Regions from separate parts of the Serratia sp. EC4 genome, predicted to be linked through region 1. Evidence: predicted binding sites of a transcription regulator. Region 1 holds the regulator's gene; each other region holds the start of a gene.
What was found. Region 1 encodes PurR, which represses purine synthesis genes. Its sites were predicted from a motif close to CANGCAAACGTTTGCNTG; they were not measured.
Positions count from the first base shown of each region.

Region 2: a site for PurR is predicted at 5,309-5,326, ahead of ACP39K_RS12800 (amino acid aminotransferase). Genes of this name have one in related genera too.
Region 3: a site for PurR is predicted at 4,079-4,096, ahead of pyrD (quinone-dependent dihydroorotate dehydrogenase). Genes of this name have one in related genera too.
Region 4: a site for PurR is predicted at 5,292-5,309, ahead of cvpA (colicin V production protein). Genes of this name have one in related genera too.

Region 1 is NZ_JBNIDE010000003.1:28,858-36,607, forward strand. It holds gene ACP39K_RS10210 (C40 family peptidase) at 1-711, shown strand, start outside; gene sodB (superoxide dismutase [Fe]) at 911-1,489, shown strand; gene cydH (cytochrome bd-I oxidase subunit CydH) at 1,556-1,645, opposite strand; gene purR (HTH-type transcriptional repressor PurR) at 1,970-2,995, shown strand; gene punR (DNA-binding transcriptional activator PunR) at 2,983-3,939, opposite strand; gene punC (purine nucleoside transporter PunC) at 4,063-5,274, shown strand; gene cfa (cyclopropane fatty acyl phospholipid synthase) at 5,619-6,770, shown strand; gene ACP39K_RS10245 (I78 family peptidase inhibitor) at 6,843-7,136, opposite strand; gene ACP39K_RS10250 (riboflavin synthase) at 7,191-7,750, opposite strand, start outside.
Region 2 is NZ_JBNIDE010000003.1:512,830-520,579, reverse strand. It holds gene mukB (chromosome partition protein MukB) at 1-506, shown strand, start outside; gene ldtD (L,D-transpeptidase) at 727-2,535, shown strand; gene mepK (peptidoglycan L,D-endopeptidase MepK) at 2,716-3,264, shown strand; gene ACP39K_RS12805 (MBL fold metallo-hydrolase) at 3,329-3,976, shown strand; gene ACP39K_RS12800 (amino acid aminotransferase) at 4,053-5,243, opposite strand; gene ompC (porin OmpC) at 5,489-6,616, opposite strand; gene asnS (asparagine--tRNA ligase) at 6,918-7,750, opposite strand, start outside.
Region 3 is NZ_JBNIDE010000003.1:497,740-505,489, reverse strand. It holds gene ssuB (aliphatic sulfonates ABC transporter ATP-binding protein) at 1-392, opposite strand, end outside; gene ssuC (aliphatic sulfonate ABC transporter permease SsuC) at 389-1,183, opposite strand; gene ssuD (FMNH2-dependent alkanesulfonate monooxygenase) at 1,195-2,343, opposite strand; gene ACP39K_RS12755 (sulfonate ABC transporter substrate-binding protein) at 2,363-3,328, opposite strand; gene ssuE (NADPH-dependent FMN reductase) at 3,353-3,931, opposite strand; gene pyrD (quinone-dependent dihydroorotate dehydrogenase) at 4,190-5,200, shown strand; gene ACP39K_RS12740 (cell division protein ZapC) at 5,377-5,925, shown strand; gene ACP39K_RS12735 (YcbX family protein) at 5,932-7,035, opposite strand; gene rlmKL (bifunctional 23S rRNA (guanine(2069)-N(7))-methyltransferase RlmK/23S rRNA (guanine(2445)-N(2))-methyltransferase RlmL) at 7,139-7,750, shown strand, end outside.
Region 4 is NZ_JBNIDE010000001.1:1,232,375-1,240,124, reverse strand. It holds gene ACP39K_RS05805 (aspartate-semialdehyde dehydrogenase) at 1-234, shown strand, start outside; gene truA (tRNA pseudouridine(38-40) synthase TruA) at 234-1,055, shown strand; gene ACP39K_RS05795 (DedA family protein) at 1,134-1,796, shown strand; gene accD (acetyl-CoA carboxylase, carboxyltransferase subunit beta) at 2,030-2,938, shown strand; gene folC (bifunctional tetrahydrofolate synthase/dihydrofolate synthase) at 3,129-4,394, shown strand; gene dedD (cell division protein DedD) at 4,395-5,132, shown strand; gene cvpA (colicin V production protein) at 5,367-5,867, shown strand; gene purF (amidophosphoribosyltransferase) at 5,889-7,406, shown strand; gene ACP39K_RS05765 (UbiX family flavin prenyltransferase) at 7,539-7,750, shown strand, end outside.

The DNA.
Region 1 (7,750 bases):
GTTAATGAAGCGCGGCCCGATGACCGCAGAAAAAAGAAAGCGGATAAAGCCGCCAAAAAAGCCAAAGTGACGGCCCCCGAGAAAAAAACCAGGACCGCCAAGGTCAAAAGCGAGAAAAGCGCGAAAAAGATCGTCAGCGCCAAACCCAAGGCCAAAGCGCAGAAAATCGCCAAGATTAAAGTCACCCCGCCGAAAAAGGGCTATAAAAAAGGCTACGGCCGCCACCGCGACGCCGGCATGGCTATCGCCAAGCTGGCGCGTGATGAAAAACCGTTGAAACTCAGCCCGGCGCACAAAAAGCGTTACCAGCACGCCAAGCAGACCGCGATGGCCAAGCTGATGGATCAGATGGGCAAACCTTACCGCTGGGGCGGCAGCTCGCCGCGCACCGGCTTCGACTGCAGCGGCCTCATCTATTACGCCTATAAAGACGTGGTGAAAATCAAGATGCCGCGCACCGCCAACGAAATGTATCATCTGCGCGACGCGGCGCCGATCAAGAAAAGCGAACTGGAAAGCGGCGATTTGGTGTTCTTCCGCATCAACAACCGCGGCGTGGCGGATCATGTCGGCGTCTATCTCGGCAACGGCAAATTCATCCAGTCGCCGCGCACCGGCGAAGAGATCCGCATCAGCCAGCTCGACAACGACTATTGGCAGAACCACTACATCGGCGCACGCCGCGTAGTGACGCCGAAAACCATCCGTTAATTCCCTGTTCTGCGCGGTTGCGGCCCCGGTCGCAACCGCCTGCTCAAGCTATCGCCCATCGCACTCTCCCTCGCGCATTTCTCGCTTTTCCTCCTGTTTTTTATGATGAAAATTGTTAAGATTGAATGACCACAATAAAAAACGGCCCATCTGGCTCCCGCCTCGGCGGGAAAAAAGTGGCGCTGTAAAGGAGGAAGCAATGTCGTTTGAATTACCTGCATTACCGTATGAGAAAAACGCGCTCGAGCCGCACATCTCCGCCGAGACCCTGGAATACCACTACGGCAAACACCACAATACCTACGTAGTTAACCTGAACAACCTGGTGAAAGGCAGCGAGTTCGAGGGCAAATCGCTCGAAGAGATCATCAAGACCTCCAACGGCGGCGTGTTCAACAACGCTGCGCAGGTGTGGAACCACACCTTCTACTGGCACTGCCTGTCGCCACAGGGCGGCGGTGAACCGCAGGGCGAACTGGCGGCCGCGATCGTCAAATCCTTCGGCTCTTTCGCTGCGTTCAAAGAACAGTTCACCGATGCCGCCGTGAAAAACTTCGGCGCCGGCTGGACCTGGCTGGTGAAAAAACCGGACGGCGCGCTGGCGATCGTCAACACCTCCAACGCGGCAACTCCGCTGACCGGTGAAGATAAACCGCTGCTGACCGTTGACGTGTGGGAACACGCGTATTACATCGATTACCGCAATGCGCGTCCAAAATACCTGGAAAACTTCTGGGCGTTGGTCAACTGGACATTTGCGGCGGAAAACCTGGCGTAAACGCAGGCCTTGCCTAAGTAACGAGGCGCAGCCAGAGGCTGCGCCTTTTTTAAAACCGGCGGGAGATCAGTTCAACGCGGCGACAAAGCTGAAAGCGATGATCATCGCCAACGCGCCGACGGTAGTGAACAGAGACATCTTCAGATCGGTATCCATGACAACTCCTTTAAAATGGGCTTTCCTAAGGATAAAAGGCGCACAATTAGTACGTCAAATCATTTTCCCACAGTTCGCCGATAAAATCTTGTTATCATTTCCCGGTTTATAATCTCGATTACCTCTTCCACTTTTGTTCAATATGCGACAAAATTCGCAGTTCACAACTGCGTACCGGCATCCATGCCCCTCCTGATTAAGCGCTGAAGACTTCAACACACTAAAAACTCAGTTTTCGCTTCTCTGGAGAAGGATCTACGTAGGCAAACGATTAACATCACACTTACATGCTGTAAACATGTGAGTTCAGGAGTCATTCCTTACATGGCAACGATTAAAGATGTGGCCAAACGCGCGGGCGTTTCCACCACCACCGTTTCGCACGTCATCAATAAGACTCGTTTCGTCGCCGAAGAGACCAAAGCGGCCGTGTGGGCCGCCATCAAAGAGCTGCACTACTCGCCGAGCGCCGTGGCGCGCAGCCTGAAAGTCAATCACACCAAGTCGATCGGCCTGCTGGCCACCTCGAGCGAAGCGCCCTATTTTGCCGAAGTGATCGAGGCGGTGGAAAACAGCTGCTACAGCAAAGGTTACACCCTGATCCTGTGCAACTCGCACAACAATCTGGACAAGCAGCGCGCCTACCTGGCGATGCTGGCGCAAAAGCGCGTCGACGGCCTGCTGGTCATGTGTTCCGAATACCCGGATCAACTGCTGGGCATGCTGGAGGACTACCGTAATATCCCGATGGTGGTGATGGACTGGGGCGCCGCGCGCGGCGACTTCACCGACACCATCATCGATAACGCGTTCGAAGGCGGCTATCTGGCCGGCCGTTACCTGATCGAGCGCGGCCACCGCGATATCGGCGCCATCCCGGGCCAGCTGTCGCGCAACACCGGCGGCGGCCGTCATCAGGGCTTTATGAAGGCGCTGCAGGAAGCGCATATCGACATTCGCGAAGAGTGGATCGTCCAGGGTGACTTCGAGCCGGAGTCCGGCTACAAGGCGATGCACCAAATCCTGTCGCAAAAACAGCGGCCGACCGCGGTATTTTGCGGCGGCGACATCATGGCGATGGGCGCCATCTGCGCCGCTGACGAGCTGGGGCTGCGAGTGCCGCAGGATATTTCCGTGATCGGCTATGACAACGTGCGCAACGCCCGCTACTTCACCCCTGCGCTGACCACCATTCACCAGCCGAAAGAACGCCTGGGAGAAATGGCCTTCACCATGCTGCTGGATCGCATCATCAGCAAACGCGAAGAATCGCAGGTGATCGAAGTGCATCCGAAGCTGGTCGAACGCCGTTCGGTCGCCGATGGTCCGTTCATCGACTACCGCCGCTGATCATCTTCCCTGCCGGAGGCCTGCGCGGCTTCCGGTGCCGCCTCACTCAGCCACTCCTGATTCAGCGTCTCGCCATCGCCCAAGTACGCCAGCAGCCAGCTCATCGCCGGTGACGGTTTATCCTGTTGCCAGGTCAGGCAGCAGGGGCTGGCGGGAAACGGCTGCTGCAACTGCAACGCCTTCAGCTCACCGCGCTGCACCCGCGGCAGCGCCAGATGCGCCGGCATCATGCCGACGCACAATCCGGCGCACAAACAGTCGAGCGCCGAGGTCCAGTCCGGCACCACCAGCCGCCGCTGGTTATCCAGCGTCCAGGTGACGCGCTTGGGCAGATTGCGCGAGGTGTCTTCCAGACAAAGCGCAGGGTATGGCCTCAACCGATCGTCATTCAATGGCCCTGCCAGCTGCGCCAACGGATGCTGTGGGCTGACTACGCACAGCCAGTTCATATCCCCCATGTCGCGGAAAGCGAAGCCGCCGCCGACCGGCACCGCGCGCGTGGCGCCGATCGCCATGTCCACCCTGCCGTCCACCAACGCATCCCACACGCCGTTGAACACCTCGGGTTGCAGCATCAGTTCAACGTCGGGGAAATGGCGGTAGAAATCCAGCACCAGCTGGCGGCTGCGCTGCGGTTTGACGATGATGTCGACTGCGATATTCAGCTGGCCGCGCCACCCGTTGGCCACCTGTTGACAGTGGCGGCGGGTGTCGAGCATTTTTTTGATAACAACTCGCGCATCCTTGATAAACAGCGCGCCGGCCGGCGTCAACTCCACATCACGGTGACGCCGCTCAAACAGCGGCACCGCCAGCCATTGTTCCAGTTGCCGCACGGTATAGCTCACCGCCGACGGTACCCGGTGCAGCTCCTGCGCCGCCGCGCTGAAACTGCCGGTGCGCGCCACCGCGTCAACAACTTCAAGAGAATATTCAGACCACATCGCTTTGCCTTCAATTTTTTTAACAGCACTTTGCAAATATTACCGTTTCACAAGCAGAGATCCAGCCGGATACACTGGCCGGCGCTAAAAACCTGCGACACTAAAATATTAACGAGAAATACCATGCGAAACTCCTTTGGTTTTATGTTCTACCTCGCCGGCCTGAGCATGCTGGGTTATCTGGCGACCGATATGTACCTGCCCGCCTTCGGCGCCATGCGGGAGGAACTGCAAATTTCCGCCGGCGCGGTCAGCGCCAGCCTGAGCATCTTTCTGGCCGGCTTCGCCTTCGCGCAGTTGCTGTGGGGGCCGCTCTCCGACCGACTGGGCCGCAAACCGGTATTATTGATTGGCCTGTCGCTGTTCGCGCTCGGCTGCCTGGGCATGCTGTGGGTGGAAAATGCCGTGCAGCTCTGGATACTGCGCTTTATTCAGGCCGTCGGCGTCTGTTCCGCCGCCGCCATCTGGCAAGCGCTGGTGGTCGACCGCTATCGCGAAGGCCAGGCCAACCGCGTATTCGCCACCATCATGCCGCTGGTGGCGCTGTCGCCGGCGTTGGCGCCGCTGCTTGGCGCCTGGCTGCTGAACCACGCCAGTTGGCGCGCGATCTTCGCCGTGCTGTTGGCCATCACCGCCCTGCTGCTGCTGCCGACGTTGCTGCTCAAAGATCGCGCCAAAACGCAACCCGCCGCCGATGCGCCAAAAAGCGGCGTCAGTTTTTGGCAATTATTGAAATCCCCGGTGTTCAGCGGCAACGTCGCTATGTACGCCGCCTGCTCGGCCGGCTTCTTTGCCTGGCTGACCGGCTCGCCGTTCATCCTCGGTGATATGGGCTACGGCCCGAGCGACATCGGTCTGAGCTATGTGCCGCAGACGCTGGCTTTCCTGTTGGGGGGCTATGGCTGCCGCGCCGCGCTCAAGCGCATCAATGGCAAAACCCTGCTGCCGTGGCTGCTGGTAGCTTATGCTGTCAGCATGGTGGCCCTGTATCTGGTGGCGACCCTGACCAATCCGACGCTCACCACGCTGCTGATCCCGTTCTGCGTCATGGCGCTGGTCAACGGCGCCGGCTACCCGATCATGGTGGCGAATGCGCTGATGCCATTCCCGGAAAGCAGCGGTAAAGCCGCCGCGCTGCAAAATACGCTGCAATTGGGGCTGTGTTTTGTGGCGAGCATGCTGGTGTCGGCGTTTATTGCCCAGCCGCTGTTGGCAACGGTGACGGTGATGGTATCTACGGTAGTCCTGGCCGCGCTGGGTTATTTCCTGCAGCGGGGAAAAGCGGCCGATGCGCAGCAAAAGGCACAGCGGGAACATGCTAACTCAGCGTCATAATTACCAAGATTAATAATCACTTAAAGAATATGCGTGCCGAGTGCGATTTACAGTTGAGTCAACGCCTCGGCACGCCTATACTCAAAAACAACCCTGTAAAGTAACACCTTATAATCTCTATATCTCAATCAGCTATTGTGTACGCGCCTTGCGTCACACTCTTTTTTTAAAGAGGCGTTTATCCTGCGCCGTTTGCGTCGGGCCGTTTCTTTAAATTTCCTCTGTTCATAGTCGGATATCAGACGCCGCGGGCTTATTTCCCGTTGGTATACGTATGCACCCGCAGAAATTGTCTAAGCTGTTTCCTAACGGGTCATCAGTCAGAAGAAGGTGATGGAGAAGCTATGAGTTCATCGTGTATAGAAGATCTGAGCATCCAGGATAACCAGTGGTACCGTATCGCGCACGAAATGCTCGGTCTGGCCGGTATCGAAATCAACGGATCGCGCCCTTTCGATATTCAGGTTAAAAATCCCGAATTCTTTAAACGCGTTTTGCAGCAAGGGTCACTGGGCCTGGGCGAAAGCTATATGGACGGTTGGTGGGAGTGCGAGCGGCTGGATATGTTCTTTCAGCGAGTGGTCAGCGCCGGGCTGGAGAAGAAACTCCCCCACCACCTGAAAGATACCCTGCGTATCGCCGCCGCGCGCCTGACCAATCTGCAATCGAAAAAGCGCGCCTGGATCGTCGGCAAAGAGCATTACGATCTTGGCAACGATCTGTTTACCCTGATGCTCGATCCTTACATGCAATATTCCTGCGGCTACTGGAAAGACGCCACCACGCTGGAGGAAGCGCAGGAAGCCAAGCTGCGGATGATCTGCGAGAAACTGCAGCTGCAGCCGGGCATGCGTTTGCTGGACATCGGCTGCGGCTGGGGCGGCCTTTCCGCCTATGCGGCGAAAAATTACGGCGTGTCGGTGGTCGGCGTGACCATTTCCGCCGAACAGCAGAAGCTGGCTCAGGCGCGCTGCGCCGGGCTGGATGTGCAGATCCTGTTGCAGGATTATCGCGATCTGCATCAGCAGTTCGATCGCATCGTGTCCGTTGGCATGTTCGAGCATGTCGGGCCGAAAAACTACCGCACCTATTTCGACGTGGTGGAGCGCAATCTGGCGCCGCACGGCCTGTTCCTGCTGCACACCATCGGCTCCAACAAGACCGACATGAACGTCGATCCCTGGATCAACAAATATATCTTCCCGAACGGCTGCCTGCCCTCCGTAAGACATATCGCCGAGGCCAGCGAAGGCCATTTCGTGATGGAAGACTGGCACAACATCGGCGCCGACTACGATCGCACGCTGATGGCCTGGTTCGAGCGCTTCAAACAGGCGTGGCCGCAGCTCGCCGAGCGCTATTCCGAGCGCTTCGAACGGATGTTCAGCTATTATCTGAACGCCTGCGCCGGCGCGTTCCGGGCGCGCGATCTGCAGCTATGGCAGGTGGTGTTCAGCCCGAAAGGCGTGGAAGGCGGCATCCGCGTCGCACGCTGAACGCTCCCCTAATAAAAAAAGCCCCGGCAACCTCATCGCCGGGGCTTTTTTTGCTCTTTCGAACCAGGCGGCTTAGCCGCAGTAAACGCGGATGATTTTATCGTCGCTGTCGCCAAGGAAGTTCAGGCGGCGCAGGTTGAAATCCATGGTGACGGCAGAGTTGTACGGAATGGCTCGCACCTTGGCGTCGATCCGCACGCCTTCCAACGAGGTCATCGGTTTGCCGACGAAGTTTTGATACTGCGATGCGCCACAGGTATCGTCCGCATCGGCCATTTGTGCGCCAGCGCCCTGCTCAGGCGAACTGCTGCAGGCGCTCAGCGCCAGCAACGCGGTTAACAACAACGTTTTCCCATAAAACTTCACGCGTTTCTCCTCTCTGCTTATGATTCGATGCCGGCGGTCACGCCAGAATCGCTGTCAGTCTTTGTGCGCCGGCGCCATCGCCGCGGCCAACGTCGCTTCCCGATTGGCCAGCACGCGCTCGACGGTGTCCACCACCGCCTGCGTTTGCGGATCGATCTCGATATTCACCTTGTCGCCGAGGCGTTTCTTACCCAGCGTGGTGCGATCCAGCGTTTCCGGGATAAGGTGCACGCAGAAACGGTTATTCACCACTTCACCGATGGTCAGGCTAATGCCGTCGATGCCGATGAAACCTTTGTGCAGCACATATTTCATCAATTCCGCATTCGGCATGCGCAGCCATACCTGGCGGTTATTTTCCGAGGTATAAATTTTGGCCACTTCCGCCGTGCAGATAATATGGCCGGACATCAAATGACCGCCAATTTCATCATTGAATTTCGCCGCGCGCTCGATATTGACGATGTCGCCCAGCGCCAGATCGCCGAGGTTGGTCAGGCGCAGCGTTTCCTTGATCAAATCAAAGCTGACGCGGTTGCCTTCCACCGCGGTGACGGTCAGGCAACAGCCGTTATGCGCCACCGACGCGCCCAGCTCCAGCCCCGGCAGCAGCT
Region 2 (7,750 bases), 480 kb from region 1:
TGTATCAGCGCCTGAATCCGCAGATCGACATGGGGCAGCGCACGCCGCAGACCATCGGCGAGGAGTTGCTGGACTACCGCAACTACCTGGAAATGGAAGTTGAGGTGTACCGTGGTTCCGACGGCTGGCTGCGTGCGGAAAGTGGCGCGTTGTCTACCGGTGAAGCCATCGGTACCGGGATGTCAATCCTGGTGATGGTGGTGCAGAGCTGGGAAGAAGAATCCCGCCGCCTGCGCGGTAAAGATATCTCGCCGTGTCGCCTGCTGTTCCTCGATGAAGCGGCGCGTCTGGATGCCAAGTCGATCGCCACGCTGTTCGAACTGTGCGATCGTCTGGAGATGCAGCTGATCATCGCGGCGCCGGAAAACATCAGTCCGGAGAAGGGCACCACCTATAAACTGGTGCGTAAGGTGTTCCAGAACCACGAGCATGTGCACGTGGTGGGGCTGCGCGGTTTCGCCGGCGAGCCGCCGGCGCTGGGCACTGCGCCGGTTGAAACGCCATAACGCAGAAAAACGCCCTAAAAATCCGAAAATAGCCGCCGCAGGGTGGCTATTTTTTTGTGCGCGTGGATGATAGTCCTGCTTTTTTATCCGTTGAAAAGCGGTTAGTTTAATCAGATAAACAGTTATTCGACGCCCGTAGGGCGAAACGGCCTTTCTGTTTGTATACTGAAACTATATGCAATTTTTGACGTTTTTTTTGTGAGCATACAGGGGGCAAGGGATGTTGCTTAAAAAGGGAAACTCTCTACGACGTTTGGCGCTGAGTGGCGCTATCGCCTGTAGTCTTGTGTCGTCGTTTTCCGCCTTGGCCACCGTAACGGCGTTACCGGTGGCAACAGCAGGCATGTCCGTTGCGCAGAGTCGTTCTGAACTGCTGGCCGCGTTGCCGCGCGGTATGGATCTGTACTACCTTTCCACGCTGGCGCCGCTGTATGCGGCGAATCATATGCAGCCGATGTGGCAGGATCGCGAGGCCGTTCAGCAGTTTCAACAGCAGCTGGCCGAACTGGCGATGTCCGGCGTGCAGCCGCAGTTCACCCAGTGGGTGAAGATGTTGACCGATCCGGCGCTCAGTGAAGCGGGCCGCGATGCGGTGCTGTCCGATGCGATGCTGGGTTATTTGCAGTTTGTATCCGCCATCGGCGCCAACGGCAACAACTGGCTGTACAGCAATATTCCCTACAAGCTTGGTTTGCCGCCCACCGCGGTGATCAATCAATGGCAGCTGGCGGTGCGCCAGGCGCGAACCCTGAGCTACGTAAATTCGCTCGCGCCGCAGCATCCGCAATATGCCAAGATGCATCAGGCGCTGCGTGACATGCTGGCGGACAACCGCCCCTGGCCGCAGGTGGGCAGTGGCCCGAGCCTGCGCCCTGGCCAAATGAGCAACGATATCCCGGCGCTGCGTGAGATCCTGACGCGCACCGGCATGCTGGCCGCCTCGGCGCCGGAAGCGGAGCCGGAACCGGCGGTGGTTTCGGCGAAGAGCAATGAACCCGACGACGGCGGGCTGACGGTAGATGAAGAGAAAAGCCGCGTGACGGTGAGCCCATCGGCGGCGCCGGTGACGGACTTGACCGCGGAACAGACGCCGCCGCAGATCGGCAGCGTGGTGAGCGACAACCTCTATACCAACGAGCTGGTGGAGGGCGTCAAGCGTTTCCAGAAATGGCAGGGGTTGACGGCGGACGGCGTGATCGGCGTGCGCACCCGCGAGTGGCTCAACGTGTCACCGAAAACCCGCGCCGCGCTGTTGGCGCTGAATATCCAGCGCCTGCGCATTTTGCCGGGGCATGTCGGCACCGGCATTATGGTGAACATTCCCAACTACTCGCTGACCTACTATCAGAACGGCAACGAAGTGTTGTCCTCCCGCGTTATCGTCGGGCGGCCGAGCCGTAAGACGCCGCTGATGAGCAGCGCATTGAACAACGTGGTGGTCAACCCGCCTTGGAACGTGCCGACCACTCTGGTGCGTGAGGATATTGTGCCGAAGGCGATGCGCGACGGTAACTATTTCCAGAAACACGGCTATACCGTGCTGTCAGGCTGGAGCAACGATGCGGAAGTGATCAACCCGGCGATGATCGACTGGAGCATGGTTTCCGCGCGCAATTTCCCGTATCGCGTCCGTCAGGCGCCGGGGGCCACCAACTCGTTGGGGCGTTTCAAGTTCAATATGCCGAGCTCGGATGCCATCTACCTGCACGATACCCCGAACCACAGCCTGTTCCAGAAAGACATCCGCGCGCTCAGCTCCGGCTGTGTGCGGGTGAACAAGGCTTCCGATTTGGCGAATATGCTGCTGCAGGATGCCGGCTGGAACAATAGCCGCGTTTCCTCCACGCTGAAAGAAGGCAATACCACTTATGTGAATATTCGCCAGCGTATTCCCGTAAAACTGTATTATCTGACCGCCTGGGTTTCGGATGATGGCCAACCGCAATTCCGTACAGATATTTACAATTATGATAATACGGTGAGATCGGGCGCACAAATTTTGGCTCAGGCCAAAAAATTAATGCAGTAAATGCAGTAATTATAAATAAATAACGGTCAGAATGTTTGGCTATACCGCAGGCCCTCGTAGGCGGGGGCCTGTAAACCTAGGCGTATCGCGGGTTGACTCAGCTTACGCAGGCGGTTATGGTTCGGACAGTGCGCTGCTTTGTGCATTTATTTTGACATTCTTGCCGGGTTTAACAGAGTCATGGACAAAATTGATCATCATCGCCGTAAATGGCTGGCGCTAGGTGGCGCCGCTATGGGCATAGCGCTGCTTCCAGGGCAGGCATTTGCCAGTCTTTCCACCGCTCGACCGCGTATTTTAGTGCTGAATAACCTGAATACCGGTGAATCTATTAAAGCCGAGTTCTTTGACGGCAAAGGCTACAATAAAGAAGAGTTGGTTCGGCTAAATCATCTGTTCCGCGATTATCGCGCCAACAAGGTTAAATCGATCGATCCCAGCTTGTTTGATCACCTCTATCGCCTGCAGGGGCTGCTGGGCACCAGCAAGCCGGTGCAGCTGATCTCCGGTTACCGCTCCGTAGATACCAACAACGAATTGCGCGCGCACAGCCGCGGCGTGGCCAAGCACAGCTACCATACCAAGGGCCAGGCGATGGATTTCCACATTGAAGGTATCCAATTGAGTAATATCCGTAAAGCGGCGTTAAAAATGCGCGCCGGTGGTGTAGGATATTACCCACGTAGCAACTTCGTGCACATCGATACCGGCCCGGTTCGGAGCTGGTAATCGCGGTGCCCTCAGTGAATAACGCTGCTCCTTGCAGAGGCGGCGTTATTGTCGTTGGAGCCTTATGAAATACCATCTTATTCCCGTTACCGCCTTTAGCCAGAACTGCAGCCTGATCTGGTGTGAAAACACGCAGCAGGCGGCGTTGGTTGATCCCGGCGGCGAAGCGGAAAAAATCAAAGCGGAAGTGGCGAAGCAGGGTGTGACAATCACGCAGATTTTGCTGACGCACGGCCATTTGGATCACGTCGGCGCGGCGGCGGAGCTGGCGGACCATTATCAGGTGCCGATTTACGGCCCGGATAAAGAGGACGCTTTTTGGCTGGATGGTTTGCCGGCGCAGAGCCGGATGTTCGGGCTGGAGGAGTGTGCGCCGCTGACCCCGACTCGTTGGCTGTCGGAAGGCGATGAGATGCAGGTGGGCGAAATGACGCTCAAGGTGCTGCACTGCCCCGGGCACACGCCAGGCCACATTGTCTTTATCAATGAGCAGGCGCGTTTGGCGCTGGTGGGCGACGTGCTGTTTAACGGCGGCGTGGGGCGCAGCGACTTCCCGCGCGGTGATCATCAGGCGTTGATCGCCTCGATTCGCACCAAGCTGCTGCCATTGGGCGACGATATGCGCTTTATTCCCGGCCACGGCCCGATGTCGACCTTTGGCCACGAGCGCCAGACCAACCCGTTCCTGCGCGAAGAGCCGGCGGTGTGGTAACGATTATTTCCCGGCCGAAATAATCAAGGGCGCATAGAGCGCCCTTTTTTATGATTTATGACCTGCGTCGATGCTTTTAGAGCACGGCGACGATGGCTTCACACAGCGGCGCCATGTTGTCCGGGGTCATGCCGGCCACGTTCACCCGGCCCGAGTTCACGGCGTATACGCCGAACTCTTCACGCAGACGCAGCACCTGTTCTTTGGTCAGGCCGCTGAATGAGAACATGCCATTCTGCTGGATGATGAAGCTGAAGTCCTGTTGTGCGCCTTTCTCCTGCAGGGTGTTCACGAACAGCTGACGCATTCGGTGAATGCGCTGGCGCATGTCGGTCAGCTCCTGCTCCCACATCGCGCGCAGGGCGTCGTTGCCCAGAATGGTGGCGACAACGGCCGCGCCGTGTGACGGCGGGTTGGAGTAGTTGGCGCGAATGGCCGCCTTCACTTGGCTGAAGGCGCGATCGGCGGTTTCGGCATCGGCAGCTACAATGGTGCAAGCGCCGACGCGCTCATTGTACAGGCCGAAGTTTTTCGAGTAGGAGCTGGCGACGATCAGCTCTTGATGTTTGGCGGCGAAAATACGCAGACCCTGCGCATCCTCTTCCAGACCGTTGGCGAAGCCCTGGTAGGCGAAGTCGAACAGCGGCAGCCAGCCATTGGCGACGGAAAGCTCAGCCAGTTGTGCCCACTGTTCCGCCGTTGGATCGATACCGGTCGGGTTATGGCAGCAGCCGTGGAACAACACGACATCCCCGGCCTGAGCCTGTTTCAGGCTGTTCAGCAGGCCGTCAAAATCCAGCGCGTGGTTGGCAGCGTCGTAGTAGGCGTACTCCAGCACTTCCAGGCCAACGGCGCTAAAGACGTTCTTGTGGTTCGGCCAGCTTGGGTTGCTGATCCAGATGCGCTTGGCGCTGGTCTGGTTGGCGATAAAGTCTGCCGCCACGCGCAGGCCGCCGGTGCCGCCTGGCGTCTGCGCGGTGCGCGCGCGACGATTGGTGACGATCGGGCTCTCTTTACCGAACAGCAGCTCTTGCGTGCAGCTGGCAAACGCCGGGATGCCTTCAATGCCGAGATAGTTTTTGGTGGTCTCGTTTTCCAGCAGATACTGTTCAGCTTTTTTTACGCTGGTCAGCACCGGGGTTTTGCCGGTTTCGTCTTTATAAACGCCAATGCCTAAATTGATTTTATTCGGGCGGGCGTCGGCGCGGAAAATGTCGGTCAGGCCCAGGATCGGGTCGGCGGGTGCGGCGGTGATTTTTTCAAACATGTCAGGTGCTTCCAAATCTCGGAGTTAAGCAGACAGAAGCATCAGGGTAGCGCCAGTTATCGGCTTTGCCAACCGTTTGCGATAAAAACACCGCGATCTTGTGAACGGGAAGGATTCGACAGAAAAAATGAGGGGGAAGGGGAAATCTGCAGGATAAAACGTTACCGGAAGACACAAATAAAAACAGGGCCGAAGCCCTGTTTTTTTAACTTAGCCGACGGTGAACCGCCGTTAAGCGAGACAACTTAGAACTGGTATACCAGACCAACAGCTACGATATCGTCGGTAGCGGTGCCGGTTGCTTTGGTGAACTCGTTGTCATCCAGCAGGTTGATTTTGTAATCAACGTAGGTGGACATGTTCTTGTTGAAGTAGTAAGTGGTACCAACAGAAACATATTTAACCAGATCCTGGTCAGAACCCACGCCAGGAACGTTCAGGTTTTTACCTTTAGATTGCAGGTAAGACACTTCTGGACGCAGACCGAAGTCGAACTGGTACTGAGCAGTCACTTCGAAGTTCTGAGTTTTGCTCGCGAAGCCGCCGCACTTGTCATCGGTAGCTGCACAGCCTGCACCGAAGTTACCGCCGCCGAACGGAGTCATGTTACGGGTTTCTGCGTACATCGCCGCCAGGTAAACGTTGTTGGCGTCGTATTTCGCACCTACGGTCCATGCGTCAGCCTTGTCGCCACGCTCGTTGGAACGCAGTTTCTGGTCGTCGGTACGGTTAGAAGACGCGTATGCAGCGCCGAAGCTTACGCCTTCGCCGATGTCATAAGTAGAGGAGATGCCCCAGCCGTCGCCGTTTTGTTTCTTGACGTTACGGCCGTCGTTCTGGTTTTTGCCCTGGTACTGAACGGCGAAGTTCAGACCGTCAACCAGACCGAAGAAGTTGTTGTTACGATAGGTCGCAACGCCGTTGGTACGGCCGGTCATGAAGTTGTCGGTGTAGGTGTAAGTATCGCCACCGAACTCTGGCAGCATATCGGTCCAGCCTTCCACGTCGTACAGTACGCCGTAGTTACGGCCGTAGTCGAAGGAGCCGTAGTCAGCGAATTTCAGACCCGCGAAGCCCAGACGGGTTTTGGTGCCTTCGGTGCCCTGAGATTCGGAGTGGTTAGCCTGGACGTTGTATTCCCACTGGCCGTAACCGGTCAGTTGGTCAGTAATCTGAGTTTCACCTTTGAAGCCGAAACGAACATAGGTCTGATCGCCGTCGTTACCTTTGTCGTCGGAGAAGTAGTGCAGACCGTCAACTTTGCCGTACAGATCCAGCTTGTTGCCGTCTTTGTTGTAGATTTCAGCTGCGTTTGCTGCACCAGCAGCCAACAGAGCCGGGATAACCACTGCAAGAATGTTGCGCTTCATCATTATTACCCTCATTGGTGTTATTCGGACACCTTTGCCACTGCCGCCAATAATTCCTTGGGAACTATTGTTGATAGATTGGTGTCGTCCTGTGTCTGAACGCAGTGTTCCATTCACAGGCGGGTTAATCTAGGACGAAAATGATACCAATGTCGCAATGAGGTTGCAAAAGGAAAGTATGTGTAACCAAATGTAATTTTTCGGGAACTTTGTGACGTGCGTCAATATTAAAAAATGCGAAAGGCCAGCGAGGCTGGCCTTTGTTTTGTAACGAAATCGTTTAAAAAACGAGTGATCGTATAAATTAGAAGCTTGCGTTACGTGGCGTGCGTGGGAATGGAATCACATCGCGCACGTTTTGCACGCCGGTGACATAGGCGATTAAACGTTCAAAGCCCAGGCCGAAACCGGAATGCGGCACGGTGCCGTAGCGGCGCAGATCGCGATACCACCAGTAGTCTTCTTTATTCAGACCCATCTCTTCCAGACGCTGATCGAGCACGTCGAGGCGTTCTTCACGCTGCGAGCCGCCGATGATTTCGCCGATGCCCGGCGCCAGCACGTCCATGGCCGCGACGGTTTTGCCGTCTTCGTTCATGCGCATATAGAACGCCTTGATGTCTTTCGGGTAGTTTTTCACCACCACCGGCGCTTGGAAGTGTTTCTCCGCCAGGTAACGTTCATGTTCGGAAGAGAGATCGATACCCCAGGAAACCGGGTTTTCGAAGGTTTGGCCCGAGGCCAGCAGGATCTCAATGGCGTCGGTGTAGTCCACCTGGGCGAAATCGGAAGAAACGAAACGCTCCAGACGAGCGATAGCGTCTTTATCCACGCGCTCGGCGAAGAATTTCAGATCGTCGGCGCGTTCATCCAGCACCGCCTGGAACACATACTTCAGCATGCTTTCGGCCAGGCCGGCAACGTCGTCCAGCGTTGCGAAGGCCACTTCCGGCTCGATCATCCAGAATTCCGCCAGGTGGCGGCTGGTGTTGGAGTTTTCGGCGCGGAAGGTTGGGCCGAAGGTGTAAACCTTCGACAGCGCGCAGGCGTAGGTTTCGCCGTTCAGCTGGCCGGAAACGGTAAGGAAGGCTTCCTTACCGAAGAAGTCTTCGCTGAAGTCGACAGCGCCCTTGTCGG
Region 3 (7,750 bases), 470 kb from region 1:
GGCCAATCGTGGGCGCGATCCGCCAAACCGACCGCGTCCAGCGCCTGCAGCGCCGCGTCGCGCCACTGGCCGCGCAGCCCCAGACCTACGTTGTCGATCACCGTTTTCCACGGCAACAGGCGCGCATCCTGAAACATCAACCGGGTATCCTCTTTAGCGGCGGCAAGCGGCGCGTTGCCGCTGAGCAGCGCGCCACTGCTGGCCTGTTCCAGGCCGGCCAACAGGCGCAGCAGGGTGCTCTTGCCGCAGCCGCTGCGGCCGACCACCGCCACGAACTGCCCGGCGGAAATGCGCAGCTGAATATTGTCCAGCACCGTGCGGTTGCCGTAACGTTTGCCGATGGACTCCAGCGTCACCGGCGTGCCTTGCGCAAGGCGAGCGGGAAGGGTCATAGCGCTTCTCCCTGTTTCAGTTGATAGGCCGGATGCCAGCGCAACCAGACGCGCTCCAACAGCTGCGCGCCCACGTCCGCCAGCTTGCCGAGCAGGGCGTACAGCACGATCGCCACCACCACCACGTCGGTTTGCAGAAATTCACGCGCGTTCATCGCCAGGTAGCCGATGCCCGAATTGGCCGAGATGGTTTCGGCGACGATCAGCGTCAGCCACATGAAGCCGAGAGCGAAACGCACGCCGACCATAATCGACGGCAGCGCGCCCGGCAGCACCACCTGTGTAAACAGGCGGAAACCGCTCAGGCCGTAGCTGCGGGCCATCTCCAACAGGCCGCGATCGATGTTTTTGATGCCGTGATAGGTGTTGAGATAAATCGGAAACAGCGTACCGAGCGCCACCAGAAAGATCTTGGCGGATTCATCGATGCCGAACCACAGGATCACCAACGGGATCAGCGCCAGATGCGGCACGTTGCGGATCATTTGCACCGAGCTGTCCAGCAGGCGTTCACCCCAGCGCGACAGCCCGGTAATAAAGCCGAGTATCAGTCCGATGCTGCCGCCGATGCCAAAGCCGATCAACGCGCGCTGGCTGCTGATGCTCAGGTGCTGCCACAGTTCGCCGCTTTGGCTCAGGCGCCAGAAGGCGGCCAGCACCGCACTCGGCGCCGGCAAAATGCGGTTGGACAGCCAGCCGGTTTCGACGGCGATCTGCCAGATGATCACCAGCGCCAACGGCAACGCCCAGGGAGCCAGCCGATACAGGATGCGTTGTACGTTATTTGCCATCGGGGCGCTCCTCAGCTCTGCGATACTTTTTGCGGAACATAGATGTTGGCCACCACTTCGCCCTGCGGGCGCACCGGTTGAAGGCGAGCGGGCGTTTCCTCCTGCGCCAGATCGAGGTGCGGGAACAGCAGTTCGCCGACGCGGTAGGCCTCTTCCAGATGCGGATAGCCGGAGAGAATAAAGGTGTCGATGCCCAGATCGGCATATTCCTGCATGCGCGCCGCGACCGTCGGGCCATCGCCCACCAGCGCGGTGCCGGCGCCGCCGCGCACCAGGCCGATGCCGGCCCACAGGTTCGGGCTGATCTCCAGGTTATCCTTTTTGCCGCCGTGCAGCGCCGCCATGCGCCGTTGGCCGACGGAGTCGAAGCGCGCAAAGGCCTGCTGCGCGTTGGCGATGGTTTCCTCATCGAGGTGCGCGATCAGCCGATCGGCGGCGCGCCAGGCCTCTTCGGTGGTTTCCCGCACGATGACGTGCAGACGGATGCCGAAACGCACCTGGCGGCCCTTCGCCGCCGCTTTGGCGCGTACTTCCTCGATCTTCTCTTTGACCTGCGCCGGCGGCTCTCCCCAGGTGAGGTACATTTCTACCTGTTCAGCGGCCAGATCCTGCGCGGCGGCGGAGGATCCGCCGAAATAGAGCGGCGGGCGCGGCTGCTGCACCGGCGGGAACAGCAGCTTGGCACCTTTCACCTGAATATGCTTGCCGTGGAAATCGACGGTTTCCCCTTCCAGCACCCGGCGCCAGATATGAGTGAACTCGGTCGAGGCCTCGTAACGCTCTTCATGACTGAGATGTAACCCCTCCGCCGCCAGCTCTTCCGGATCGCCGCCGGTGACCAGATTGAACAGCGCGCGCCCGTTGGACAGGCGATCCAGCGTCGCCGCCTGACGCGCCGCCAGCGTAGGGGAGATGATGCCCGGCCGCAACGCGACCAAAAATTTCAGCCGCTGGGTGACCGGGATCAGCGAGGCGGCCACCAGCCAGGAGTCTTCGCAAGAGCGACCGGTGGGGATCAGCACGCCGCCGAATCCCAGCCGATCCGCCGCCTGGGCGATCTGCTGCAAGTAACCGTGATCGACGCTGCGAGCGCCCTGCGCGCTGCCAAGATAGTGGCCGTCGCCATGGGTGGGTAAAAACCAGAAAACGTTCAGGCTCATCGTCAATGTTCCCCCGTATTTATTGTGCGCTTGGGCGCCAGATGCGTTGCGAGATGTCGACCTTCACCGGCACCAACCGGTTGGCGTAAAACAGGTCGGCGGTTTGCTGCTGTGCGGCGATCGTATGCGCATCGAGCGGTGTGATGGCGGTCGGAGGGCGGTGATCCAGATAGCTGGCGATCACCGGTTCCGGCAGCCCCATGGCGTTGGCCAGCAGGGTCACGCTTTGCGCCCGGTCGCTGCGGGTGAGCGCATCGGCCTGGGTCAGCACCGTCAAGACCTGGCTGATAAAGGCGCCATTAGCTTCGACATAGGGGCGCGCCGCCAGATAGAAGGAACCGGTCTGATTCAGATCGGTGCCGTCGCCGAGCACCCGCACGCCGCCCTGCAGCAGCGCGGCGGAATAATAAGGATCCCAGATCGCCCAGGCATCGACGTTGCCCTGCTGGAATGCAGCGCGCGCATCAGCGGGCGTTAAATAGGCAGGCTGGATATCCGTAAATTTCAGTCCGGCTTTTTGCAGCGATCGCAGCAGCAGGTTATGTGAGCTGGATCCTTTCTGGAACGCGACCTTATGGCCTTTCAGATCGGCGACGGTTTTGATCGGGCTGTTTTCCGGCACCAGGATCACTTCCGCCTTCGGTTTGGGCGGCTCAACGCCGACATACAGCAGATCCGCCCCGGCGGCCTGCGCGAAGATCGGCGGAATATCGCCGGTGCTGCCCAGATCGATGCTGCCGACGTTCAAGGCCTCCAGCATCTGCGGGCCGGCGGGAAACTCGATCCAACTGATGCGGGTGGCGGGGAAACGTTCCTCCAGCAGCCGGTGGCTCTTCGCCAGCACCAGACTGACCGATCCTTTTTGGTAGCCGATGCGGAATTGCGCCGGATCCTGAGCGACGGCGGCGTTGGCCCAAACCAGCGACAGCAGGCCGGTGAAGGCGGCGGCGCTCAGCCAACGCCGCAAAGCGATGCGTTGTTTCATTCAGGCTCTCCTTTTCCAGGCGTTTCAGGCGGTTTGACGCGCCGCCAGTGGCGAGGCGACGCGCAGCGCAGGCGGTTTACGGCGGCCAAGCGCCAGATAGAAACTGGCCAGTGCCTCTTCCAGCCGGGCGGCCACGGCGTCGGTGAGCGTGGCGCCTTCGTCGGTCAACTGGATCTGGCTGTCGTCGGCGAACACGCCGTGCAGCACCTCTTGCGCTTTCAGCGCCGCCAGCACCGGTTTCAACGCATAGTCCACCGCCAGCATGTGGCCGACAGACCCCCCGGTCGCCAGCGGCAACACCACCTTATGATCCAGAGCGCGTTCCGGCAGCAGATCCAGCAGGGTTTTCAGCGCGCCGGAGAACGACGCTTTATAAACCGGCGTGGAAATCAGCAGGCCGTCGGCCTGCGCCAGCTGCTCGGCAAACGCCTTGATCGCCGGACTGTTGAAGTTGGCGTACAGCAGATCTTCGGCGTCAAAGTCGTGCAGGGTATAGGCCGTCACTTCCACCCCTTGCTGCCGCAGCCAGTTCTGACTCAGCGAGAGCAGCGCGGCGGAACGTGATGGGATGCGTGGGCTACCGGCCAGTGATATAACGCGCATTGCCACTCCTTATAACTAAAAGTTAGGTTTAATTAGAAAATCAATGGGAAGTGTTTTAAACCTACCAGTAACCGGGCGCGTTTTTTAAATCTCATTTTTTGATTTGGATATGCGCAAAAGCGGATTGGCAGCGATTTGGCGGCGAAGAGGGAAAACGATTGCGTAAAAACGGCTTTTTTTGCCTTTAATCAATTCCAATTAGGCGGGGGATACCGGATAATACGCCCCCGGTTTGCAACCGGGAAATCAGGAGAGTCCATGTACTACCCCCTCATCAGGAAAGCGTTGTTCCAGCTCGATCCGGAGCGCGCGCACGAAGTGACCTTTCGTCAGCTCAGCCGTATTACCGGCACCCCATTAGCGTTTCTTGTCCGTCAGTCCGTGCCGACCAAACCGGTCAGCTGCATGGGGCTGTCGTTTAAAAACCCGCTGGGGTTGGCCGCCGGTCTGGATAAAAACGGCGAATGCATCGATGCGTTCGGCGCGATGGGCTTCGGCCATGTGGAAGTTGGCACCGTGACGCCGCGTCCGCAACCGGGCAACGACAAGCCGCGCTTGTTCCGCGTGGTTGAGGCGGAAGGCCTGATTAACCGCATGGGGTTCAATAACCATGGCGTGGACAATCTGGTTGAAAACGTTAAGAAATCCCATTTCGGCGGCATTCTTGGGATCAATATCGGCAAGAATAAAGACACGCCGGTCGAGCAGGGCAAAGACGATTATTTGATCTGCATGGATAAAGTTTATCCGTATGCCGGATATATCGCGATTAACATCTCTTCACCGAATACGCCGGGGTTACGATCCTTACAGTATGGCGAAGCGCTGGACGATCTTTTGGCTGCGATTAAAAATAAGCAGCAGGAATTACATGCGCGTCATCACAAATATGTGCCGGTGGCGGTAAAGATCGCGCCGGATCTTTCAGAAGAAGAATTGATCCAAATTGCCGATAGCCTGGTGCGGCATAATATCGATGGCGTGATCGCCACCAATACCACGTTGGATCGAAAATTGATCCAGGGGTTGAATTATTGCGAACAAGCGGGCGGGTTAAGCGGGCGTCCGTTGCAATCACGCAGCACCGAAGTGATCCGTCGTCTCTCCACCGAACTGCAGGGGCGCCTGCCGATTATCGGCGTAGGCGGCATCGATTCGCTGACGGCGGCGCGCGAAAAAATGGAGGCCGGCGCGAGCCTGCTGCAAATTTATTCCGGATTTATCTATCACGGCCCGCGTTTGATTAAAGATATCGTTACCCATATCTAATATTTTTCCTCTCATTTTATTCCGGGGGTTTATTTCTGCCCCCGGCTCGTCTATATTTTGTTCGTTAGCATAAATATCGTTCGCGGAATTATCCGATGTTTAAGCTATTTTATCGGTGATAAAATCGCCTTTTAGGGTGAGTGCGGCGTTGGCATAGGCAGCGAGAAGGATACGAAATGAAGATAAAACCTGACGATAATTGGCGTTGGTATTTTGATGCCGAACACGATCGGCTAATGCTGGATTTAGCTAATGGTATGATCTTTCGTTCACGTTTCCCGGCCAAAATGTTAACGCCGGACGCCTTTGATGAATGCGCTTTTTGCGTGGATGACGCCGCCCTTTATTTCACCTATGAAGAACAGTGCAAGCAGGTCAAGCTGAGCCATGAACAGCGCGCCGAGCTGGTGTTGAATGCGCTGGTCGCCTATCGCTTCCTGAAACCGCTGATGCCAAAGAGCTGGCATTTCTCGCAGCAGCATTACCCGCTGCAGCCGAAAAACGGGGAGCTGGCGGCGGTGAAAGTGATGGAGAGCGGCGCGGAAGCGCGCTTGCTGGTGGTGGAGGCCGGGGATAACGCCAGCCTGTGCCTGCTGGCGCAAAATCAGCTGACGGTCGCCGGCCGTACCATGGTATTGGGCGACGCCATCAAGGTGATGCACGATCGGCTGAAACCCTGCGCGCAGGATGAAAGCGCCGCCCCGGCTTACGACAGGGCGGTATAAGGCGGATTACGCCAACGTCAAATCACTTTTCGGGATGCAGCTGCAGCACAGGATGGTGCCGTTGTCGCCCAGCGCGCTTTTCTTCAGGGGCGCGACTTCACCGCTCAACAACGTAATGCGGCAGCTGCCGCAAATCCCGGCGCGGCAGGAGTAAGGTACGCGGATGCCTTGCTGTTCCAACTGCTCGAGCAGGATCTGCTGGTTATTGCCGGTAAACACCTTGCCTTCATATTCGATCGTGACGCTGTGCGCGCTGTCTTGTGGCGCCTGCACGCTCTCCACCACTTTCCCGGCGCCATAAGGGCGCGGCGGCTTGGTCGACAGCACTTCCACCGTATCGCCCACGCGAATGATGCCGCTGTTGCGCGCGATCATATTCTGGCCAAAATCGATGTCGCCGTTGTCGGCGGAGCGGAATTTTTGCAGCGTGCTGAGCGGTTCGCCGCTCGGGTGCTTGCGGCCACGCTCGGTGCTGACGGTGGTAAGCACGCAGCGGCTGCAGGGTTTCACCAGATCGAACATGACGTCGCCGACGCGGATCACCTGCCAGCCGTCTTCAGCCCAGGCGGTAGCGCCGCTCACCACCAGATTGGGGCGGAACTGTTCCAGCTTGATGCTGCCGGGGCAACGCTGCTGCAGATCGTTGAACGAAGCCTGGTTAATCAGCAGATAAGGGTAGCCGTCGGCAAACGTCAGCGGGATTTCAGGGTGCTTCTTGACCCGGCGGGTCAGCTCCGGCCCCAGCCAGCGCAGCTGCACGTCGCGCTGGAAATAGCCGCTCAGCCAACGGTTGATCTCATCTGGCGCAGTCAGCGCGGTGAAATGGTTGCCCCATACCTCGGTCGGCTGCGGCGCGGCGGCGAAGTCGCTGAAGCGAATGGCGGCGCTTTCGCCGTCCGGCGCGGTCAGGAACAGCCCGTCCGGCAGCAGCGCCGGCGTGAACAGCACCATCTGCGGATATTGGCGCGCGGTAATAAAGGTGCCGTCCGGCTCGGTGATCATAAAGTTGCGGTCGAAGGCCAGACCGCTGCTGCCGACCTGGGCGTAAGAAAGCTGCAGGCCGCGCAGTGATTTAACCGGATGGACGTAGAGTTTGGAAAGCGTGATCACCCTTATCTCCGTGCGATGATTAAATAGAAGGGAGCAACTTTATGACAAGCGGTGCGGATTAGCTATAATGCGCAACAATTTTCTTTTTGGTGATAAGTACGATATGAACTCTCTGTTTGCCAGCACGGCGCGTGGATTGGAAGAACTGTTAAAAAGCGAGCTGGAAGCGCTTGGCGCTCACGACTGCAAAGTGGTGCAGGGCGGGGTACATTTTCAGGGTGACGATCGTCTTCTGTACCAAAGCTTGCTGTGGAGCCGCCTGGCTTCGCGCATTCTGTTGCCGCTGAACGAATTCCGCGTGCACAGCGATCTGGATCTGTACCTCGGGGTGCAGGCGATCGACTGGCCGAGCATTTTTGGCGTGGATAAAACCTTTGCCGTGCATTTTAGCGGCGTGAACGAAGAGATCCGCAACAGCCAATATGGCGCGCTGAAGGTGAAAGACGCCATCGTCGACAGCTTCACCCGCAAACTCGACCAACGCCCGACGGTCGCCAAACAGCAGCCGGACATTCGCGTTAACGTCTTCCTGCAGCGCGATATGGCCAGCGTGGCGCTCGATCTGAGCGGCGAAGGTCTGCATCAGCGCGGCTACCGCGATCTCACCGGCCAGGCGCCGCTGAAGGAAAACCTGGCGGCCGCCATCGTGCTGCGTTCCGGCTGGCAGCCGGGCACGCCGATGCTTGATCCGATGTGCGGCTCCGGCACGCTGTTG
Region 4 (7,750 bases), on a different contig from region 1:
GCGCGCAGCGAGCTCGAAGAGGTCGAAGACATTCAGCTGAGCGAAGAGGACGATTACCCGACCCAGGTCACCGACGCTTCCGGCAGCGATGCGCTCAGCATCGGTTGCCTGCGTAACGATTACGGCATCCCCGAGCTGCTGCAGTTCTGGACGGTAGCGGACAATGTGCGCTTCGGCGGCGCGTTGATGGCTATCGAAACCGCCGAGCGTCTGGTGCAGGAGCAGATGTACTGATGTCTGAGGTGGTCTCGCCCGCTCAGCCGACGCTGAAGGTAGCGCTGGGCATCGAATATGACGGCAGCCGGTACTACGGCTGGCAGCGGCAGCAAGAAGTGGCCAGCGTGCAGGAACGCCTGGAGCAGGCGTTGAGCAAGGTGGCGGATGCGCCGATTACCGTGCTGTGCGCCGGGCGCACCGACGCCGGGGTGCACGCCACCGGGCAGGTGGTGCATTTCGAAACCACTGCGCGCCGCAAGGACGCCGCCTGGACGATGGGGGTGAATACCCATTTGCCGCCGGACATCGCGGTGCGTTGGGTGAGCCCCGTCGCCGACGATTTTCACGCGCGTTTCAGCGCCACCGCGCGCCGCTACCGCTATATCATTTTCAACCATCGCTACCGGCCGGCGGTGCTGCAGCAGGGGGTGACGCATTTTTATCACCCGCTGGACGCCGATCGCATGCACCGGGCGGCGCAGGCGCTGCTGGGCGAGAACGACTTCACGTCGTTCCGCGCGGTGCAATGTCAGTCGCGCACCCCGTGGCGTTGCGTAAAACACGTTAAGGTTACGCGCTACGGCGAATATATTGTGGTAGATATCAAGGCGAATGCCTTTGTGCATCATATGGTTCGCAACATCGTCGGCAGCCTGATGGAGATCGGCTGCGGCAATCAGGGTGAGAACTGGATGGCCGAGTTGCTGGCGCTGAAGGATCGCAATCTGGCGGCGGCGACGGCGCGAGCCGAGGGGCTGTATCTGGTTGCCGTGGATTATCCTGACCACTTTGGTCTACCGCGGCCGCCGATGGGGCCGCTGTTTTTGCCCGACGATTAAACGCCGGCACGCCTGAAAGCGTCGCTCCCTTGTGCTTCTGCCGGGTGATTGAAACGCCCGGCATCAATGAGAGAATTTATGGACATCATCAAGTTTATTATTGATTTTATTCTGCATATTGATGTGCACTTGGCCGAACTGGTCGCACAATACGGCATGTGGGTCTACGCTATTCTGTTCCTGATCCTGTTTTGCGAAACCGGTCTGGTGGTGACGCCGTTCCTGCCGGGGGATTCTTTGCTGTTCGTCGCCGGCGCGCTGGCGGCGTTGCCGACCAACGATCTGAACGTGCACACCATGGTGGCGTTGATGGCCGTGGCGGCGATCATCGGCGATGCGGTGAACTACACTATCGGGCGGTTGTTCGGCGAGAAGCTGTTCAGCAACCCGAATTCGAAAATCTTCCGCCGCAGCTACCTGGACAAGACGCATCAGTTCTATGAGAAGCACGGTGGGAAAACGATTATTCTGGCGCGATTCGTGCCGATCGTGCGTACTTTTGCGCCGTTCGTCGCGGGCATGGGGCATATGTCCTATCGCCACTTCGCCGCCTACAACGTGATTGGCGCACTGGTTTGGGTGCTGCTCTTCACTTATGCTGGCTATCTGTTCGGCGATCTGCCGGTGGTGCAGGAGAACCTGAAGCTGTTGATCGTCGGGATCATCATCGTTTCGATTCTGCCGGGCGTGATTGAAATTTGGCGCCACAAGCGCGCGGCCGCCCGCCAGCAAAAACAGTAAAAACATCGCTTAACCTGTCGGTTCGACCAGTTTTTTGTCCACAGCGTCGGGCCGATATGGTTTAATGAGCGACATTATGGTCTGTTCCTGCGAACAACCCTGAAGCCGATGCCTCAGTCGCCGCGCTTGCCGCGCCGCGAACGGGCATTTTTTCATTGGGGGTGTTTTCGGGGGGATTGTTAAAGCATGAACAGCGGACTGGCGTGTGCCAGGTTCAAACAGAAAGGTCATCGATGAGCTGGATTGAACGAATTCTTAACAAGAGCAATATCACACAAACCCGTAAGGCGAGCATTCCTGAAGGGGTCTGGACTAAATGCGACAGCTGCGGCCAGGTTCTCTACCGCGCCGAGCTGGAGCGGAATCTGGAAGTGTGCCCGAAGTGCGACCACCACATGCGTATGAGCGCGCGCGCGCGTCTGCATACCCTGCTGGACGAAGGCAGCGAAGTGGAGCTGGGCAGCGATCTGGAGCCGAAGGACGTTCTGAAATTCAAGGATTCCAAGCGCTATAAAGATCGTCTGGTCGCCGCACAGAAAGCGACCGGCGAGAAAGACGCGCTGGTGGTGATGAAGGGCACGCTGTACGGCATGCCGATCGTCGCCGCGTCCTTCGAATTCGCCTTCATCGGCGGCTCGATGTCTTCCGTGGTCGGCGCGCGTTTCGTGCGTGCGGTTGAGCAGGCGCTGGAGGACAACTGTCCGCTGGTGTGCTTCTCCGCCAGCGGCGGCGCGCGCATGCAGGAAGCGCTGATGTCACTGATGCAGATGGCGAAAACCAGCGCGGCGTTGGCCAAAATGCAGGAGCGCGGCTTGCCGTATATCTCCGTGCTGACCGACCCGACCATGGGCGGTGTCTCCGCCAGCCTGGCGATGCTGGGCGACATCAATATCGCCGAGCCGAAAGCGCTGATCGGTTTTGCCGGCCCGCGCGTTATCGAGCAAACCGTGCGCGAGAAACTGCCACCAGGCTTCCAGCGCAGCGAGTTCCTGATCGAAAAAGGCGCGATCGACATGATCGTTCGCCGTCCGGAAATGCGCCAAACGTTGGCGAGCATTCTGTCCAAGCTGACCAACCAGCCGCAGCCGCATTTCGATGAGGCCGCGCCGGTCATTGAGCCGGAGCCGCAGGCCGACGCCTGAGGCAAAGACAGATCCCGCCCGGGTTCAGCCGCCACTTTGTGGCTAAGTGACGGCTGATGCCCGCTCCCTGCCGGCCGTAGCCTTTCCGCTGCGGTTTGCAGGCTGGCGGCAGTCACGAAGCGCATCGCCTTTACCGCGGTGAGGGTGGTGCCCTGATGGATTAATGAACCCAAGTTCAGTGATGGGACTCATGCAAAACCACCAAATTCCCCAAGCCACGTCGCCATTGAGCTCGTGGCTTTACTATCTGGAACGTCTGCATAGCCAGGCGATCGAACTCGGCCTTGAGCGCGTACAGCGCGTCGCGGCGCATCTGGATTTACTGACCCCCGCACCCACGGTGTTCACCGTTGCCGGCACCAACGGCAAAGGCACCACCTGTCGCACCCTTGAAGCTATTCTGCTGGCCGCCGGCCTGCGCGTCGGCGTCTACAGTTCACCGCATCTGGTGCGCTATACCGAACGCGTGCGCATTCAGGGCGAAGAGCTGAGCGAAGCGGAGCACAGCCGCTCGTTCGCCGCCATTGAAGCCGGCCGCGGCGAAACGTCGCTGACCTATTTCGAATTCGGCACCCTGTCGGCGCTGCAGCTGTTCAAACAGGCGCGACTCGACGTGGTGATCCTGGAAGTGGGGCTGGGCGGGCGTCTCGACGCCACTAACATCGTCGATCCGAGCGTGGCGGTGATCACCAGCATTGCGCTCGATCACACCGACTGGCTGGGCAACGATCGCGAAAGCATCGGCCGTGAAAAGGCCGGCATTTTCCGCAGCGGCAAACCGGCGGTGGTCGGTGAACCCGATATGCCGGACAGCATTCGTCAGGTTGCCGAAACGCTGGGCGCGCCGCTGTCTCGCCGTGGTGAAGCCTGGCGCTTCAGCGAGCAGGGCGATCGCTGGCAGTGGCAAGGCGGTGACACGCTGCTGACCGATCTGCCGACGCCGAACGTACCGCTGGCCAACGCCGCTACCGCGCTGGCGGCGCTCAACTGCAGCCCGCTGGAAATCGACGAACGCGCGATTTTCACCGGACTGCAGCAGGCGACACTGCCGGGGCGTTTCCAGATCGTGCGGCGGGAGCCGACGCTGATCCTCGATGTGGCGCACAACCCGCATGCCGCCGGCTATCTGGCCGGGCGTCTGGCCAAACTGCCGCGCAACGGCGGCAAGGTGCGCGCGGTGGTGGGCATGCTGTCGGACAAGGATATCGCCGGCACGCTGGCCTGCCTCAGCGAGCAGGTGGATGAATGGTACTGCGCGCCGCTCGACGGGCCGCGCGGCGCCAGCGTCGAACAACTGGCGCAACATCTGACGGAACCGCGCCGCTTTAATGATGTCGAAACTGCCTGGCAGCAGGCTATGCAGGATGCTGATAAACAGGATATTGTGATCGTCTGTGGATCGTTCCACACCGTGGCGCAGGTGATGGCGGCGTTAGACGAGATGCGGGGAGTGTGAGTGGCGAGTAAATTTCAGAACCGACTGGTCGGAACCGTGATTCTGGTGGCGCTGGGGGTGATCATCCTGCCAGGGTTGCTGGACGGCAAAAAGAAGCATTACGAGGATGAATTCGCGGCCATTCCGTTGGTGCCGAAGGCGGGCGACGTCGAAGAGAACGACGTGCTGCCACCGGTGACGCAACCGTTGCCTGCGCAGCCGCCGGAAGGGGCGGGCGCGCTGGTCGAACAGCAGGCGGCCAACGAAGCGGCGGCGCAACAGGCGGTGCGGCAAGGTGCTCAGCAGCCAGCGCAGGTGGCGCCGCCACCGGTCGAGACGCGTCCTCAGCCGGTGCCGCAGCCCAAGCCGAAACCGGTAGAAACCAAACCGGTGGAAGTGAAACCGAAACCGGCTCCGCAACCGAAACCGGTGGAAGTGAAGCCGGTACCGAAGCCGGAGCCGACGCCGAAACCTGAACCGACGCCGCAGCCGAAACCGGCGGAAGAAAAAGCGCCGGCCGGACAAGCCTACGTCGTGCAGCTCGGGGCGTTGAAAAATGCCGCCAAGGCGAACGAGATTGTCGCCTCGCTGCGCCTCTCGGGCTATCGCGCCTTTACCGTGCCGTCAACGCCGGTGCAGGGGCAGATCACCCGCATCTATGTCGGCCCGGACGCTTCCAAGCAGAAGCTGCAGGCGGCGCTGCCGTCGCTGAACTCGATCAGCGGGCTGAGCGGGCAGGTGAAGCCGTACGGCCGTTAAACCCCGCAGGGGCGCAGCACGATGCGCCCCTGAATTAAGGAGTGGTGGAGATAAAGCGAGAAAAACCGCGCCTTTTACAGGCGAAATCACCTATGTAGGCGCGGCGATTGGGAATTTTTTGATCGCCGCTTTTTATTTGTAACGTGGTAGGAAATCCCCTACGCAAACGTTTTCTTTTTCTGTTAGAATTCGCCGCGAATTGGATGCAGGGGCGATTCATCATTGGAATAGTTCATGGTCTGGATTGATTACGTCATTATAGCGGTGATTGGATTTTCGGCTCTGGTGAGCCTGATCCGAGGGTTTGTTCGCGAAGCATTGTCACTTGTGACATGGGGATGTGCGTTTTTTGTTGCCAGCCATTTCTACTCTTACCTTGCGGTCTATTTCACTCGTTTTGAAGATGAACTGGTGCGAAACGGCATCGCGATCGCGATTTTGTTCATCGCGACCTTGATCGTAGGGGCTATTGTTAACTATGTGATTAGCTCACTGGTAGAGAAAACCGGGTTGTCGGGCACCGACCGGGTGTTGGGCATCTGCTTCGGCGCGCTGCGCGGAGTATTGATCGTCGCGGCGATCCTGTTCTTCCTGGATACCTTTACCGGCTTTTCACAGAGTGCCGACTGGAAACAGTCACAGCTCATTCCCCAGTTCAGTTACGTCATCAGGTGGTTCTTTGACTACCTGCAGAGCACGTCGAGTTTCTTGCCGACCCAATTGCCGGGGCGGTAGCGCTGATGAGGAAAAGACAACATGTGCGGTATTGTCGGTATCGCCGGTTTCATGCCGGTAAACCAGTCGATTTATGATGCGCTGACGGTGCTTCAGCACCGTGGCCAGGATGCCGCAGGCATCGTCACCATTGACGCCCACAACGGGTTCCGTTTGCGTAAAGCCAACGGCCTGGTGAAAGATGTGTTTGAGGCGCGCCATATGCAACGCTTGCAGGGCAACATGGGCATTGGCCATGTGCGTTACCCGACGGCCGGCAGCTCGAGCGCCTCTGAGGCCCAGCCTTTCTACGTCAACTCGCCGTTCGGCATTACGCTGGCCCACAACGGCAATCTGACCAACGCCCATGAGCTGCGCCAAAAGCTGTTCGAAAGCGGCCGCCGCCATGTCAACACCACCTCCGACTCGGAAATCCTGCTGAACGTGCTGGCCAGCGAGCTGGATCGCTTCCCGCATTATCCGCTGGAGGCCGACAACATTTTTACCGCGGTCGCCGCCATGCATCAGCAACTGCGCGGCGCTTACGCCTGCGTGGCGATGATCATCGGCCATGGCCTGCTGGCGTTCCGCGATCCGAACGGCATTCGTCCGCTGGTGATCGGCAAGCGCACGCTGGAGGATGGCCGCAGCGAGTACATGGTGGCTTCCGAGAGCGTGGCGCTGGATACCCTGGGCTTTGAGTTCCTGCGCGACGTGGCGCCGGGCGAAGCGGTGTACATCACCACCAAGGGCCAGCTGTTCACCCGCCAGTGCGCAGAGAACCCGAAAACCAACCCGTGCCTGTTCGAATACGTCTATTTCGCGCGCCCGGACTCCTTTATGGACAAGATCTCGGTCTACAGCGCCCGCGTGCGCATGGGCCAGAAGCTGGGTGAGAAGATTGCCCGCGAATGGGAAGATCTGGACATCGACGTGGTGATCCCAATCCCGGAAACCTCCTGCGACATCGCGCTGGAGATCGCGCGCATTCTTGAGAAACCCTACCGCCAGGGCTTTGTGAAGAACCGATACGTCGGCCGCACCTTTATCATGCCGGGCCAGCAGGCGCGTCGTCAGTCGGTGCGCCGCAAGCTGAACGCCAACCGCGCCGAGTTCCGCGACAAGAACGTGCTGCTGGTGGATGACTCCATCGTGCGCGGCACCACGTCGGAACAGATCGTCGAGATGGCGCGCGAAGCGGGCGCCAAGCGTGTGTACCTGGCTTCCGCCGCGCCGGAAGTGCGTTTCCCGAATGTCTACGGCATCGACATGCCGAGCGCCAACGAACTGATCGCCCACGGGCGTGAAGTGGATGAAATCCGCCAGATTATCGGCGCCGACGGGCTGATCTTCCAGGACCTGGACGATCTGATCGAAGCGGTGCGCGAAGAGAACCCGGACATCACCCAGTTCGAATGCTCGGTGTTCAACGGCATCTACGTGACCAAAGACGTCGATCAAAGCTATCTGGAATATCTGGAGTCGCTGCGCAGCGACGACGCCAAGGCGCTGCGAGGGCAAACCGAAGCGGAAAATCTGGAACTGCACAACGAAGGCTAACCGGCCGCGTTGATTACTCGGGGGGCATCGCCGCGTCTGCGGCGGTGCGCCTTGCTCCTGTGAACTTGCTTATCCCTCGCCATTGCGGCAAAGTCTGCCTGATCTTACTTTTTACGGCAGAGGCCATTTTCCATGAAACGACTCATCATCGGCATTTCCGGCGCCAGCGGCGCGATCTACGGCGTGCGCCTGTTACAGGTTTTGCGCGACGTCGCAGAGGTGGAAACCCATCTGGTGATGAGCAACGCTGCACGGCAGACGCTGGCGCTGGAAACGCCGTACAGCCTGCGTGAAGTGCAGGCGTTGGCCGACGTGGTGCACGATGCGCGCGATATCGCCGCCGC